DNA from 3 places in the Bacillus sp. JK74 genome. Region 3 is predicted to be linked to each of the others. Evidence: predicted binding sites of a transcription regulator. Region 3 holds the regulator's gene; each other region holds the start of a gene.
What was found. The regulator Rex, encoded in region 3, represses fermentation and respiration genes when NADH is low (regulators of the CRP and FNR family bind a similar motif). The targets are predictions, from matches to a motif close to TTGTGAAATATTTCACAA.
Positions count from the first base shown of each region.

Region 1 (3,279 bases), on a different contig from region 3:
TCATCGGCCGGCTGTTCCAATGCGGGAGCGGAATGATCAGACTTATCAACCTTCCCGTTGCCCGTCCATTCCGGTTTGCGTTTCCCGATGACATTCAGCAAACCCGATAACATAATGGCGCACAGGCTGCCTAGCATGATGGACGGCAGCACAAGCGCAAAGGCGTCTCCCTGGGACATCGGCATAATATCGGAGTAGCCGATGGATAAAGGAATCGCGCCTTCACCGACACCCCCCGCCATAATCGGAACGACGATATAAAGCAGCGTGTGCTGAAAGCCGAGCCCGAGCAGCGTCCCGACACATAAGCCGACGATGGCGGCCGCGATCGAACCGGCGATCAGCGGAATAAAAATCTTAACGAAAGCTTTGACGAGCGTCTCTCTTTTCATCCCGAGAATACTGCCGACGACGATACCGGCAATAAATAGATAGAGAAAGTTGGAGCTTTCCGTGAATTCTGTTGTTGAAGTAATAATGTCTTTCGGAAGCAGGTGGTAGTAGACGACAGCGGATGGAATAAAGGTTGCGAGAATCGCAGGGCCGCCGATGGACCGCACGATCGGAATGGATTTTCCGATCTGGCCGAAGGTAAATCCGAAAAAACTCATGACGGCAATTGATGTCAGAATGTCGCTTTTTACATCACGGCTCATGACAAACACCGTAATAAGCAAGAAAAGCAGGATATAGATAGGAAGAGGAATAATGCCGATTCTTATATTCATTGCTCTGGCAAACCAGTTATCAGTCCGTTCCTGTTTTTGGATTGAATCCGTTTGCAATTTTGGTTGAAGTTCTCCCATGCTTGTTCCCCCAGTCGTTATGTAGTGAAAAAATATCCCCATTTAAAGTATACTAAAAAATTTAAATTGTTCATATATTATGAATTTACTAGAGGGCATGCTTTCTTCACATTTTCTTTCTCAAAACGGCGATTTGGCGGGCTTTTTCGACGAGAAAAGCATTTTGTTCGCCACACGAATAAAAAAGAGGTACGATAACAAAGGGACAAATATCCTAGGTGCTGACATAAAATCTCTACAAATCCGACAATAATCAGTCACAATTTCAGCCTGATTTTAGGTATATTGATCTTTTTTTTTGGGCTGAATCGTTGTAAAGTAATGATATTGAATCATTTCTATGACAGCCGCTGACCCCCAGGGTGTACAGGCTGATATTTCAATAGTTTTGACGAATTTGTGAAACATTGAGCAAATATATCATTTTTTGTGAAATACCGAGCAATGATTCCGCTATGTTTGTGAAATGTTGAGCAATTTACCAGATTGGAGGAAAAACATCATGAGTGAGTTGGTATTAGCCCGCATTCAATTTGCATCTACAACATTGTTTCACTTCTTGTTTGTGCCTATGTCTATCGGGCTTGTGTTTATGGTTGCTTTGATGGAGACGCTTTATGTTGTCAAAAAACAAGAGACCTATCTCAAAATGGCTAAATTTTGGGGGCATCTCTTTTTAATTAACTTTGCTGTCGGCGTCGTCACAGGGATTCTTCAGGAATTCCAGTTCGGATTGAACTGGTCTGATTATTCCCGTTTTGTCGGGGACGTATTTGGGGCTCCGCTTGCAATTGAAGCGCTTTTGGCGTTTTTTATGGAGTCTATTTTTATCGGATTATGGATTTTCGGCTGGGACCGTTTATCTAAAAAAGTGCATTTGCTTTGCATTTGGCTTGTATCCTTCGGAACGATTATGTCATCTTTCTGGATTTTGACGGCAAACTCATTCATGCAGGAGCCGGTAGGCTTTACGATTAAAAACGGCCGCGCGGAAATGAATGACTTCGGAGCGCTTTTGACAAACCCTCAGCTTTGGGTTGAATTCCCTCACGTCATTTTCGGAGCGCTTGCGACGGGGGCTTTCTTTATCGCCGGTGTCAGCGCATTTAAATTATTGAAGAAAAAAGAAGTGCCTTTCTTCCATAAATCTTTTAAGCTTTCGATGATTGTCGGTCTGATCGCCGGTATCGGTGTTGCGTTCAGCGGACACATGCAGGCTGAACATTTAATGGAATCGCAGCCGATGAAAATGGCCGCCAGTGAAGCGCTTTGGGATGACAGCGGTGATCCTGCCGCGTGGACGGCTTTTGCGAATATTGATACGAATAAAGAAAAAAACACATCAGAAATTTCAATTCCTTACGCACTGAGCTACTTGGCTTACCAGAAGTTCAGCGGCAGTGTGAAAGGGATGAAAACACTTCAAAAAGAATATGAAAAAACGTACGGAAAAGGCGACTATATCCCGCCTGTCAAAACGACGTTCTGGAGTTTCCGCATTATGGCGGGAGCGGGCGCGCTTATGATTTTTGCCGCGATTGCAGGCTTTATTCTGAACCGCCGCAAAAAGCTTCATACGAGCAAGTGGTATTTACGGGGCATGATCGCACTGATCGCATTCCCGTTCATTGCGAACTCTGCCGGATGGATTATGACTGAAATCGGCCGCCAGCCGTGGACGGTTATGGGGCAAATGACAACCGCACAATCCGTTTCGCCTAACGTAACGACGGGATCTCTGCTGTTTTCAATTATCGGTTTCGGCGTCATGTACTTGATTTTAGGCTCGCTGCTTGTCTTCCTATTCGTTCGTGAAATTAAAAAAGGTGCGGACCATGATGATCACAAGGATGTTCCTGTATCAACGGATCCGTTCAGTCAGGAGGTCTACCATGGGGTCACTTCATGATCTTTGGTTTGTACTCGTTTCAGTTTTGTTTGTCGGATTTTTCTTTTTAGAAGGTTTTGATTTCGGTGTCGGCATTTCGACCCGATTTCTTGGCCATAATGAATTAGAACGCAGAGTGCTGATTAACACCATCGGCCCGTTCTGGGATGCGAATGAGGTATGGCTGCTGACAGGTACGGGAGCGATCTTCGCGGCATTCCCGAACTGGTATGCGACGATGCTGAGCGGATATTATATTCCGTTTATCATCATCCTTCTTGCTTTAATGGGCCGCGGGGTGGCGTTTGAATTCCGCGGAAAAGTGAATCATTTAAAATGGGTCAAAACATGGGACTGGGTGATTTTCTTCGGCAGCCTTATCCCGCCGTTTGTATTCGGCCTGATCTTCACAAGCTTGTTCCGCGGCATGCCGATTGACGGCCATATGAATATGCATGCGGGTTTCTCAGATATTGTGAACGTGTATTCCGTCCTTGGCGGAGCAGCCGTCACCCTTCTTTCATTCCTGCACGGTTTAATGTTTGTCACACTGCGCACGATCGGTGATTTACAAGAGCGTGCGAG
Region 1 covers NZ_JBSJQB010000001.1:778,750-782,028, reverse strand. The annotation lists gene ACWJJ5_RS03950 (2-hydroxycarboxylate transporter family protein) at 1-806, opposite strand, end outside; gene ACWJJ5_RS03945 (cytochrome ubiquinol oxidase subunit I) at 1,309-2,715, shown strand; gene cydB (cytochrome d ubiquinol oxidase subunit II) at 2,699-3,279, shown strand, end outside.
Region 1: ACWJJ5_RS03945 (cytochrome ubiquinol oxidase subunit I) is a predicted target of Rex. The motif match lies at 1,204-1,221, and genes of this name have one in related genera.

Region 2 (3,279 bases), on a different contig from region 3:
GTGCTGACAAATCAGGATTTGGCTAAGTTTTGCGCGGCGGCAAGGGAGAGCGTCAACCGCATGCTGGGAGACCTCCGCAAACAAGGGGTTATTTCGATAGACGAAACCGGAAAAATTATTTTGCACAAGCGGGACTATTTACGATGCGAGATCGAGTGTGAAAATTGTCCGCTTGAGATCTGCAATATTGACTGAAAAAACAAGGGCAGCCGATGTCCTTGTTTTTCAGCTTGTGATACATATACACATGACGGCGAAAAAGAAGCCGGCATTTACGATTTCCAGAATGCCGATCGTTTTCACCTGCCAGTCTCTTCCATGAAAAAACCAGGCCCGCAGACTGCTTGGGATAAAAGCGAGAAACGCCCAGCCTGCCCCGAGAAGAGCCGATAAAAAGGGGAGCAAGAGGTGATATCCCCACGACCAGTAAGCAAACCTTCTGTTTTTTCTCTCCCGTATGACCGATTTCACATAAAAAGAACTCCCGACAAAAAATAAAGCGGATTGCAAGAATAGAAACCAAGCCCAGCCGTCAAGGATTCCCGTTCCCAGCCAGCAGCTCGCAAGCCCGCCCGAACAAAAGAACAGAACACCCGCAATATCATTCGTGAGCGCCCGTTCGTTTTTTCGGCGGGCATAATGCGTATGTATGAGAAACAGCGGCAATAAAAAAACGCCGATCCAGACGAGCTGCGGCTTATGAAAGACAGAAATGATCAAAAAGCAGCAGGCTGGAAAACCGTAATACCATATCCACTTTTGATAAGGCTGAAGCTGTTTCTTTTTCAAAGCGAGCGAAACGGGATAAACCGTCAAGTAAAGGAACAGCCAGCCCAAAAAGAGCGGAATATGCCAGAAAACCGGGCCTCCCTTGACCATGCCGAGTAAAAATGGAATCAGCAGCATCGCCCATGCGCCGTGCTGCTTCGGAATCATCGCCTTCATCGAAACCCTCCTTTTTATTTCATTATAAATGCAGACACTCTCCTGATAAGTGACCTTTATCATACAAGCTGTGAAATACATCACTGCCGCGCGGGCTCAATCGGGCTACACTAAAGCTATCAATAGCACAGGAGGCTTTCCTATGAATCAGTGTGACTATTTATTATTTCTGAAACAACTTCCTATGTTTAATGAAGTGCCTCTGTCCATTGTCGAAACCTTGCTCAAAAACGGGACGTTTATCCGCGGCTCATCTGACCAATCTCCATCCTTTCTTCATTCACAATCCGTTTATATTGTATTAAAAGGCAATATCCGTTTTACGGACAGCAGGCTCCCTGAAGGGTCACAAACCGTTGCGCTGTTGGAAAAAGGCGATGTGTTTCCGATTGATGAAAAAGGCGGGCTCTCTTTATCGCCTTTTATCTCAGTCAATGCCTCACCGGATATTCTGGTACTCCATATTCCATATTCCGTATTTAAGCAAATGATGTCTTACCATCCGCGGCTGCAAATGAACTTTTTGGCGATGCTTCAGCAAAATGTCTTCTGTTCCTATCAGTTGTTTTTGAGGTATCTGCATACATCACGGGATGAAAACGCCGAACCCGGTTCTTAAACAGAACCGGTTTTTTTGATGACGCGGGCGTCCCTATATCGTTTGAAAATCCTTCCTGCTGCTCTGTGTGAACGTTTTGTGAAAAAAGCAGAGTGTGTGACATAGTTCACAAGGTGATGCGCCGTCTCTGTTTATAGTGTACATAGCATCACCTGACTCGGAAGGAGTGAACGATCATGAAGAAAAAGAAAATGAGTCCGTTGCTCAGGAGATTAAACTATTTTTCTCCTATCGAACATCATTCAAATCATCATAGCCAAACGACAAGCGAAGATCGTGATTGGGAGAATGTATACAGAAACAGATGGCAGTACGACAAAGTCGTTCGCTCCACCCACGGCGTCAACTGCACGGGTTCTTGCAGCTGGAATATTTATGTGAAAAACGGAATTGTCACGTGGGAAGGACAAAACTTGAATTATCCATCAACAGGCCCGGATATGCCTGATTTCGAACCGAGAGGCTGTCCGCGGGGGGCCAGTTTTTCTTGGTACATCTACAGCCCGCTCCGTGTGAAATATCCATATGTGCGAGGTGTGCTGATCAATTTGTGGCGGGAAGCGTTGCAGACGCATCAAAATCCGCTGGATGCCTGGAAATCGATCGTTGAAAACCCTGAAAAAGCGAAGTCCTATAAACAGGCAAGAGGGAAAGGCGGCTTTGTCCGCGCGGAATGGCCGGAAGTGCTGAAGCTGATTTCAGCCTCTCTGCTGTATACAGTGATGAAATACGGGCCTGACCGGAATGTCGGTTTTTCTCCGATCCCGGCGATGTCCATGATCAGCCACGCATCAGGTTCGCGATTCATGTCTTTAATCGGCGGCCCAATGCTCAGTTTTTATGACTGGTATGCGGATCTCCCGCCGGCATCCCCGCAAATTTGGGGCGACCAGACGGACGTTCCGGAAAGCAGTGATTGGTACAATTCAGGCTATATCATCACATGGGGCTCCAACGTTCCGTTAACGAGAACGCCTGATGCGCATTTTCTGGCGGAAGCCCGCTATAAAGGCGCCAAGGTCATTTCAATCAGTCCCGATTTTGCGGAGTCCTCAAAGTTCGCGGATGACTGGCTCAGTATCCGCCAAGGGACTGACGGGGCGCTTGCGATGGCGATGGGTCACGTCATTCTGCAGGAATTTTACGTGAATCAAGAGACGGAACGTTTTATTGAGTACGCGAAGCAATACACTGATTTTCCATTTCTCGTCACCTTATCAAAAGAAAATGGCGTATACACAGCGGGGCGGTTTTTGCATGCGAAAGACATCGGGCGGCAGACAAAGCATGATCAGTGGAAGCCGGCGGTCTGGAATGAACAGACAGGTGCGTTTGCCATACCGCAAGGAACAATGGGCTCCCGCTGGGACGGGCAGCAGAAATGGAATCTGCACATGATCGACGAAGACACCGGGGAACAGATCGAGCCCCGTCTCACCGTGCTCGGAATAGAGGACGAAATCGGCTCGGTGTGCATTCCGTATTTTTCAAATGACGGAAACAAAGTGCTTGAGCGGAATCTTCCTATTAAAAAATTGGATCTGAATGGTGAAGAGACGTACGTCACGACCGTGTTTGACTTGATATTGGCAAACTACGGCGTGAACCGGGGCATCGGCGGACAATCAGCCGCATCCTATGATGATCCCCATCCGTTCACACCTGCCTGGCAGGAACAGATCACGGGAATTAAAAGAGAAGCCGTTATACAGATT
Region 2 covers NZ_JBSJQB010000001.1:609,773-613,051, reverse strand. The annotation lists gene ACWJJ5_RS03155 (Crp/Fnr family transcriptional regulator) at 1-195, shown strand, start outside; gene ACWJJ5_RS03150 (YwiC-like family protein) at 226-945, opposite strand; gene ACWJJ5_RS03145 (Crp/Fnr family transcriptional regulator) at 1,088-1,564, shown strand; gene ACWJJ5_RS03140 (nitrate reductase subunit alpha) at 1,741-3,279, shown strand, end outside.
Region 2: ACWJJ5_RS03140 (nitrate reductase subunit alpha) is a predicted target of Rex. The motif match lies at 1,659-1,676, and genes of this name have one in related genera.

Region 3 (3,279 bases):
CCTGGTCAGATTCACTGTCGGTCTGCCTTTTCCGATACGCCGCTTTTGAAATCAGGATACTGATCTCATATAAAATGCAAAGCGGAATGGTAATCATCAAGTGAGACAGCAGCTCAGGCGGCGCAATCATCGCGGCGATCACGAGCAGCACAAAATATGCGTACTTCCTGATCTTCGATAAAAACATCGGCGTGATAACACCGAGTCTCGTTAAAAACATGATCAGCACCGGCATCTGAAACAGCAGCCCGAACGGAATCGTCAGCTGCAGCAGAAAATGAAAGTACTCGGTGATCCCGATTACCTGGTTGACATCCAGGTCATTCGAGACCCGCTTCATAAAATCAACGACCAGCGGAAATAAAATATAATAAGAAAACGACACACCGCCGACAAACAGCACGATCGAAATCGGAATATAGCTGAGTGTTACTTTGCGCTCCTTCTCATACAGACCCGGACTGACAAACGCCCAAATCTGATAGAGAATAATCGGCGAAGTCAAAATGATGCCGATGATAAACGCGAACTGCAAAAAGATAAACAGCGGATCCGTCAGGTTAAAAGCATTAAGGGTGAGCTCTTTTACTTCATCGGCTTTTTGAAGATACACAATGATAGGTTTTGCCAGAAAAAAGCCGGCAATAAAGAAAACCGTAAAGGATAACGCCACAATCAGCAATCGTTTCCGAAGTTCGGCAATATGCTCCACAAGCGTCATTTGATTCACTCTCATACGCGTCATCCTATCTTACTGTTCTTCTTTCTTTTTTTCCTCTTCTTCACCGGCTAATCCCTTAGTAGCGTTCTTAAATTCACGAAGCGTGTCCCCCGCCGCTTTTCCTAATTCGGGAAGCTTCTTCGGACCGAAAATAATCACCGCCACCACACCGATAACCGCCAGGCTTCCAGGACCGATCATGTGCAGCTCCTCCTTTCGCTATTCAATTTCTTCCAAAACAGAATAATGCTTTAAGAAATAAACCAATGATTGAAGCTCTACTGCTAAATCTATATGATGAATTCGAATGTGATCCGGCACATTCAAACGGGCCGGCGTAAAGTTAAGGATTCCCTTGATTCCGAGCGACACGAGCCGGTCGGTGATTGACTGGGCGGCAACCGCCGGAACGGTAAGAATCGCCACGGGTTCATCCTTTATGTGAAGCTCTAAATCATCAAGATCAAAGACAGGCACACCGCCTACCTCAGTTCCTATTTTACTCTGATTCACATCAAAAGCCATAGATATTTTTGTGTTATTATTTTTTGTGAAATTATAGTGAAGAAACGCCGTCCCTAAATTCCCGACACCGATCAAAATGACGTTCGTCGTTTCATCCTGATCCAGTGTTTTTCTGAAAAATGACAGCAGGTAATCCACATTATAGCCGTATCCTTTTTTGCCGAGCGCCCCGAAATAGGAAAAATCCCGGCGGATCGTGGCCGAATCGACTTTTACCGCGTCGCTCAGTTCAGCTGATGAAACGCGCTGCTTTCCTGACGCGTGTAAATTCTTTAAAAAGCGATAATAAAGCGGCAGCCGTTTTGCCGTCGCCTGTGGAATTTTTGATTGATCCTTGTTCATGATTGGTCCTCCACTTTATACTCAGATGCATCTCTTTTAAAATCACCGTTTTTGCCTCCTGTTTTTTCCATGAGGCAGGTCGGGCCGATGACCATTCCTTTATCCAGCGCCTTGCACATGTCATACACGGTCAAAGCGCAGACTGAAGCGGAAGTTAGCGCTTCCATTTCCACACCTGTACTCCCTTTCGTTTTTACGCTTGCCTGTATATGAAGAACGGCTTCGGAATCCTTTTCCTCCCAGCCGAATGAAATGTCGACGCTGCTTAAAGAAAGCGGGTGGCACATCGGGATAATCGCTGACGTCTGCTTTGCGGCCATAATTCCTGCCACCTGTGCGACAGCCAGCACGTCTCCTTTTCCGATCTCGCGGTTTTTGATTCTGCTGTACACGTCATGTTTCATGTGTACGCTGGATATCGCAGCGGCAGTACGGACTGTTGAAGATTTATCGCTTATATCCACCATGCGGGCACGGCCTTCTTCATTAAAATGAGAAAATCCATTCATATTTAAACTCTCCTTACTTCTGATCATACACTATTTTCTCCCTGATGTCTTATCCTATAATGTTCCAATTCTGATGTATTGTTTGCTGACAGCAGGTTGATAAGCTACACTTAACTTATTATAACAGAGGTGAAATAATATGATGATCTTACAAATTAATCAGCTATCCAAATCTTTTGGCGCTGATCCTATTTTAAACAATATAAAGCTTGAAGTCAGATCTCGGGATCGCATCGCCATAGTAGGCAGAAACGGAGCCGGCAAATCAACTCTCCTTAAAATTATCGCAGGTCACCTTTCATATGAAAAGGGTGAATTAATCAAACCGAAAGAATTAACGATGGGATATCTTGCCCAGCACACTGGCTTGGAATCCCAGCTTACCATAAAAGAAGAACTGCTGAGCGTTTTTGATTTCCTGAAAGCAATGGAAAAAGAGATGCGCTCTATTGAAGAAAAGATGGCCACGGCCGCCCCGGCGGAGCTTGAGACGCTGATGAAAACCTATGACAGGCTTCAGCAGGATTTCAAGGATAAAGGCGGCTACCAATATGAAGCGGACGTCCGATCTATCCTTCACGGACTCGGCTTCGGAAAATTTGACGATTCCGTGAAAGTGCAAAGCCTGAGCGGCGGTCAGAAAACAAGGCTTGCGCTCGGAAAACTGCTGCTGACCCAGCCTGATCTGCTTATTCTGGATGAACCGACGAACCATCTCGACATCGATACGCTTACATGGCTTGAGCATTATTTACAGGGATATTCAGGCGCAATCCTGATCGTTTCCCACGACAGATACTTTCTTGATAAAGTCGTCAGCCAAGTGTACGAGGTCTCCCGGACAGAAAGCAAAAAATACCTCGGCAACTACAGCGCCTATTTAGAACAAAAAGCCGAGCAGTATGAGAAAGACCTGAAGCTGTATGAAAAACAGCAGGACGAAATCGCCAAGCTTCAAGATTTTGTCGACCGCAATCTGGCCAGAGCTTCTACAACGAAAAGAGCCCAAAGCAGACGAAAACAGCTGGAACGGATGGACGTCATGGCAAAGCCGCTCGGGGATGAAAAATCAGCCGCCTTCCGTTTTGACATTACAAAACAGAGCGGAAACGACGTCCTGCGTGTACAGGATGTTTCCATCAGCTATGACGGCCAGCCGCCGCTCTTGAAAAACCTGACCTT
Region 3 covers NZ_JBSJQB010000006.1:10,092-13,370, reverse strand. The annotation lists gene tatC (twin-arginine translocase subunit TatC) at 1-745, opposite strand, end outside; gene ACWJJ5_RS16015 (twin-arginine translocase TatA/TatE family subunit) at 752-922, opposite strand; gene ACWJJ5_RS16010 (redox-sensing transcriptional repressor Rex) at 941-1,588, opposite strand; gene moaC (cyclic pyranopterin monophosphate synthase MoaC) at 1,585-2,097, opposite strand; gene ACWJJ5_RS16000 (ABC-F family ATP-binding cassette domain-containing protein) at 2,237-3,279, shown strand, end outside.